Regions from separate parts of the Bacillus sp. JJ1562 genome, predicted to be linked through region 1. Evidence: riboswitches for the same ligand, from Rfam matches in the RefSeq annotation. Region 1 holds a riboswitch; the other holds the start of a gene.
What was found. A riboswitch is a leader RNA that binds a small molecule or an ion and turns the genes downstream of it on or off. The one in region 1 is predicted to bind lysine.

Region 1 (3,208 bases):
AATGGTGGATATAAAGAAATCAAGCATGAGTTAACTGAAAAAATGCTAAAAGCTTCGGAAGAACTAGATTTTGAGAGAGCGAAAGAATACCGCGATCAAATCACAAATATCGAAACAACGATGGAAAAACAGAAAATGACGATGACCGATTTTATTGATCGTGATGTATTCGGTTATTCCTATGATAAAGGTTGGATGTGTGTTCAAGTCTTTTTCATTCGTCAAGGTAAATTAATAGAGAGGGATGTTTCATTATTCCCATTTTATAATGAGCCAGAACAAGATTTCTTAACATTCCTGGGACAATTCTATTTGAAAGAAAATCATTTTAAACCAAAAGAAGTTCTACTTCCTAGTTCGATTGATCATGAGATTGCTGAGCAATTACTAGAGGTAAATGTACAACAGCCAAGTCGTGGGAAGAAAAAACAACTAGTTGACTTGGCAAGGAAAAATGCCAAAATCGCTTTAACGGAGAAATTTGCTCTGATTGAGCGTGATGAAGATCGGACAATCAAGGCAGTAGAAAACTTAGGTCAAAGATTGGGAATATACACCCCCCATCGGATTGAGGCATTTGATAACTCGAATATCCAAGGGACAGACCCTGTTTCAGCAATGATTGTTTTTACGGACGGAAAACCGGATAAAAAGGAATATAGAAAATATAAAATTAAATCGGTGCAAGGTCCTGATGATTATGAATCAATGAGGGAGGTTGTGCGGAGAAGATACAGCCGCGCTCTCAAAGAAAACCTTCCATTACCAGATCTTATAGTCATTGACGGAGGAAAAGGTCATCTTGCTGCAGTAAGGGATATTATAGAAAATGAGCTAGGTTTAGAAATCCCGTTAGCAGGACTTGCGAAGGATGATAAGCATAGAACTTCAGAGTTGTTGATTGGGGACCCACCTGAAATTGTGGAACTTCCAAGAAATAGCCAGGAGTTTTATCTTCTTCAACGGATTCAAGATGAAGTGCACCGCTTTGCCATTACCTTCCATCGCCAAGTTCGTGGAAAAAGTGCCTTTCAATCTGCACTTGATGATATTCCAGGAGTCGGGGATAAGCGAAAGAAAGCATTGCTAAAGCATTTTGGTTCAATCAAGAGAATGAAGGAAGCAAGCATAGAGGAAATCCAACAAGCCAATATTCCTCGGCCAACCGCTGAAGCCATCTTTGAAAAATTAAAGGAATAGGCGTTGCTATTTTGAAAATACTCTGATATAATCCTTAATAATATAATATACACTTCAATACGTTGAAGTGATGATAGAGGAGCGAGCTTTATCAGTATGCAATTGGAGGGGAATGAGCCCCTATGATTATTGCAGAAAGGAAAGTTCGCCGAAGTGAAAAAGGCCTCATACCTTTTTTGCTGGTCTTATGTTTAAGAGACGTAAGATTGTCAAGATGAGTTAATCTTGGAGAGCTATCTCACGATGTGACACGTTTTTTGTTTACGTATATCACAGCAATGAGATAATCTCATTGCTGTTTTTTATTATATTCAGAAAGAGGTTGAGGGCATGGGGATCATCGTACAAAAATTTGGAGGCACCTCAGTAGGGTCACCGGATAGAATTAAAAATGTTGCTAATCGTGTTATTCAAGAAGTGCAAGCAGGGAACCAAGTTGTGGTTGTTGTATCAGCAATGGGTAAAACAACAGATCAGCTAGTAAGCTTAGCAAATGAAATTACAAACTCGCCAAGCAAACGCGAGATGGATATGTTGTTAAGTACAGGTGAACAAGTAACAATCGCCCTTTTATCAATGGCAATTCAGGAAAAGGGGTATGAATCTGTATCTTACACTGGCTGGCAGGCTGGTATTGAAACTGAGGCTATACATAGTAATGCCCGCATTGAAAATATTGAAGTTTCAAGAGTAAGCGATCGTCTAAAAGAAGGGAAAATCGTTGTCGTTGCAGGATTCCAGGGAATCAGTGGCTCTGGAGATATAACGACTCTTGGACGGGGTGGGTCTGATACAACTGCAGTTGCACTAGCAGCAGCATTGAATGCGGACAAATGTGATATCTACACAGATGTAACAGGTGTATATACGACGGATCCTCGTGTTGTTCCATCTGCACGTAAACTTCATTCCATTTCCTATGATGAAATGCTGGAGCTTGCAAACCTAGGTGCGGGTGTACTTCACCCACGTGCAGTTGAATTTGCGAAAAACTTTGAAATGCCGCTTGAAGTTCGATCAAGCTTAGAGCTAGAAAATGGAACCATAATTGAGGAGGAAGTTTCGATGGAAAAGAATCTCGTTGTCAGGGGAATTGCTTTCGAAGACCAGATCACAAGGGTAAGAGTATCTGGATTACCAAATGAATTACACACACTTTCAACCATCTTTGGCACACTTGCAAAGAATGGTTTAAACGTAGATATCATCATTCAAAACACGACAGATCAAAATCATACAAATATTTCATTTTCAATTAAAACACCAGATTTACGCGACACTCTTGCTGTTTTAGAAAATAACAAGGATTTATTAAAATATGAGAGTATTCAGCATGAAGATGGTTTAGCGAAGGTTTCAATTGTTGGCTCTGGAATGGTTTCAAACCCAGGGGTTGCGGCTGATATGTTCCAAGTACTTGCACAAGAAAACATTGAAGTAAAAATGGTAAGTACATCTGAAATCAAAGTTTCAACTGTTGTTGATCAAGGAAGCATGGTTCTTGCGGTTGAAGCATTACATGATTCATTTAATTTAGCAGTGGTTGAAGAAGAAAAAGCAAAAGTCAAACTATAATTTGATGCATAGCGGGGCGTTCAAAGATAAATCTTGTTTTTGGGCGCCCATTTCTATATAAAAAGCCTGCACGTATTGTGCAGACTCTTATTCTTCAGTAATGTCTTTTTGATCCCATTTTACCGTGAAGATGATTTTTTTTGCTCGTCTTTTTTGTTGTTCATAGCTTTCAGTGATTCGATTTTTCTGTTGTTGAATTTGTTGAGCAAGAAAACCAGATTCAAGTTGGAATGTACAAATATCCTTTCGTTTAAAACGAGAAGACACGATCGTTCCATCTAAATGGAATTCAATAGAATTCTTATCCGAACGCTCTACCGTTAGGTCTCCCCATCCAGCATCATGAAAAAACGAAATAATTTCTTCAATTGTTGGTAAGGGGAATTTACGGGCAAGATTTTTTCCAGCCCAGTATAGAATCTGTGGAGTTTCT
Region 2 (3,208 bases), on a different contig from region 1:
AAGGGAAAACAATTCGAAGTTCACAACCACCCATATGTAAAACATTGACTGTTTCAGGTAGCCTCTCGCATATTACAAACCTTCAACTTGAGGAAGCAACTCGATTAGAAGATGTGTATTCCATTAAATTAGATGTCCGGAAATTAATTCAACCAGTCTTTGAGTCAAGCTCCATTTTAAAAGAAATGAAATCACATTCCAATGCTAAGCATTATATTGTGTATGTTGAGTCGAATGAAGAAAATCGCGAAATTGCCCAAAATGAGGGTGAAATACAAGGTTTAACTAAGGTGGAAATTAGTGAACGAATTGCAATCAGCTTAGGAACTTTGGCAAAAGATATTTGTAACCAAAACCAATTAATTAATGGGTTGATATTAACCGGTGGAGATACGGCGAAGGCAGTCTGTTCTATGCTTGGGATTAACGAAATGGAATTAGCTTCTGAAATAGAACCAGGTTTGCCGTTTGGAAGATTAATAGGATATGAAAGAGATATGTGGGCTGTCACGAAAGCCGGGGGTTTTGGGAATCGTGAGTCATTGATAAATGCAATGCACTTTTTGATAAGGGATGTGTGAACGTGACGAAGCAAAGACCAATCATTGGGATTACAATGGGAGATGCTGCAGGAGTTGGACCGGAAATTATTTTAAAAAGCTTAGCTGAACAAGAAGTACATGAAAAATGTAAGCCAATTGTAATCGGAGATGCGAAAATTCTTGAGCGGGCAAAAGCTTATGTCCATTCTAAGCTCCATATTCATTCCATCCAACATATTGATGATGCAGATTTTCAAATGGGGATTGTCAATTGTCTTGATCTTAAATTATTGCCGGAGGATTTGCCTATTGGAAAAGTCTCTGCAGAAGCAGGTCATGCAGCTTATGAATATTTGGCAAAAGCTATTGAACTAGCAAACCGGAAGCAAATAGATGCAATTTGCACGGCACCTTTAAATAAAGAAGCCTTGCATAAGGCTGGCCATTTTTACCCTGGTCACACGGAAATTTTGGCTGATTTAACCGGGACAACAGATTTTTCGATGATGCTATCTGCACCCAATTTGAAAGTCATTCATGTTACAACACATGTAGGGATTCTTGATGCGGTCAAGATGATCAATTCTGAACGTGTATATAAAGTGATCAAATTAGCGGACGAGACTTTAAAAAAATCCGGAATTAAAAATCCAAAAATTGCTGTTTGTGGAATCAATCCTCATGCTGGTGAAAATGGACTATTCGGTTACGGCGAAGAAGAAGAGAAAGTGATTCCTGGTGTACAGAAAGCTCAAGCTGAAGGAATAGAAGTATTTGGTCCATTGCCTGCTGATACTCTATTTTTCCGTGCAACTCGTGGGGATTTCGACATTGTTGTCGCAATGTACCATGATCAAGGGCACGGACCTGTAAAAGTACTAGGGCTTGATGTTGGCGTGAATATAACAGTCGGCTTACCCATTATTCGTACTAGTGTTGACCATGGCACGGCTTTTGATATTGCAGGCAAAGGGATTGCGGATGAGAGAAGCTTAATTGAAGCCATTCGCCAAGCAGTAGATTTTGCACCGGAGTGACTTACTAGATATTGCTAATAAATACTGGTTGACGGTTTTATAGGTATTATAGTAGTATAGAAACTAATTAAATAAGACCTCACTTTTTAATAGTGAGGTAGAGGCGCGATATTTAACAGTCTTTAGTGGAGTTTGAGAAGCAGTGATGCTAAGGAGAAGGAAATGTCGCCGAAGTTTGTAATATTCTCAGTATTACATGCTGGGTCTGCAGTTAAGAGCTGCAGGACTGTCTCAATAAACCCCGGTTTATTGAGTTGTGCTATCTCATTTGAGATAAAAGAGAGGACTTTAGGGTGACGATACAGCGACCTGAGTAAATCTCGGGTCGTTTTTTTTGTCGAAATTTATCAAAAAACAGGGGGAAATAGATGATGAGAAACAAGTTATCATTATTCATAGTTTTATTGATTTCAACTATTCTTTTATTAGCAGGATGTGGGACAAGTAATAGTTCTGGTTCCGGGTCGTCAGAAGATAATACATTTAAAGTCGGCCTTGAAGCTGGATATGCGCCATTTAACTGGACTCAAAACGATGATTCAAACGGTGCAGTTAAAATTGATGGCTCTAAAGAATATGCGGGTGGATATGATGTAGAAATCGCTAAAAAAGTAGCTGAAGGATTAGGAAAAGAATTAGTTATTGTCAAAACAGAGTGGGATGGTCTTGTACCAGCTTTACAATCAGGGAAAATTGATGCAATCATAGCGGGTATGTCACCGACAGCAGAACGTAAGGAAGCAATCGATTTCTCAGATACTTACTATACTTCAAATTTAGTGATGGTTGTGAAGAAAGGTAGTAAGTATGAAAATGCTACTTCTATTCAAGATTTCAACAGTGCAAAAGTTACAGCTCAATTAAATACGTTCCACTATTCAGTGATTGATCAAATTGAAGGTGTGGAGAAGAAAACAGCAATGGACAACTTCCCAGCAATGAGAGTTGCTCTTGAATCAGGAATAATTGATGGATACGTTTCAGAGCGTCCTGAAGGAATTAGTGCTTCATCTGCAAATGAGAACTTTGTCATGGTTGAGTTTGATGAAGGTTTTAAAACATCAGCAGATGATACAGCAATCGCTGTTGGACTTCAAAAGGGCAGTGAATTAACAGATAAAATCAATGAAATTTTAGCAGGTATCTCAGAAGAAGAACAAACAAGCATTATGGATTCGGCAATTAAAAATCAACCAGCAGCACAATAATAAATGCCAGAAACCGGCTGTATATCAACATACAGTCGGTTTTATAGGGTAAAGGAGGAAAAAAGATGAGTTTTGAGTGGGTCATTCGAATAATCACAGAAAACTGGCCAATGTTCCTTCGTGGTGCGGGTGTAACACTTTTGATTGCTCTTATTGGGACGATTATTGGGGCAGCGATTGGATTGTTAGCAGGAGTAGTCCGTACAATTCCAATGCCTGAACGTGGAGTGAACAAAATATTTTTAAAAGTGATTAATGTAATCCTCTCAATCTATATAGAATTCTTCCGTGGAACACCAATGATTGTACAAGCCATGGTTATTTATTATGGTTCTGCGTTAGCATTTGGTATAGATATGAATGTTTTTGTTGCAGCGATTATTGTTGTATCAATCAATACAGGAGCCTATATGGCTGAATA

Region 2: linked by a shared signal. The riboswitch ahead of V7097_RS04510 (transporter substrate-binding domain-containing protein) and the one ahead of V7097_RS08725 (aspartate kinase) in region 1 are both predicted to bind lysine.

Annotation. Positions count from the first base shown of each region.
Region 1 covers NZ_JBALOQ010000013.1:245,183-248,390, reverse strand. The annotation lists gene uvrC (excinuclease ABC subunit UvrC) at 1-1,200, shown strand, start outside; lysine riboswitch at 1,267-1,444, shown strand; gene V7097_RS08725 (aspartate kinase) at 1,531-2,775, shown strand; gene V7097_RS08720 (YslB family protein) at 2,863-3,208, opposite strand, start outside.
Region 2 covers NZ_JBALOQ010000006.1:39,467-42,674, reverse strand. The annotation lists gene V7097_RS04520 (four-carbon acid sugar kinase family protein) at 1-581, shown strand, start outside; gene pdxA (4-hydroxythreonine-4-phosphate dehydrogenase PdxA) at 617-1,579, shown strand; lysine riboswitch at 1,670-1,849, shown strand; gene V7097_RS04510 (transporter substrate-binding domain-containing protein) at 1,951-2,787, shown strand; gene V7097_RS04505 (amino acid ABC transporter permease) at 2,853-3,208, shown strand, end outside.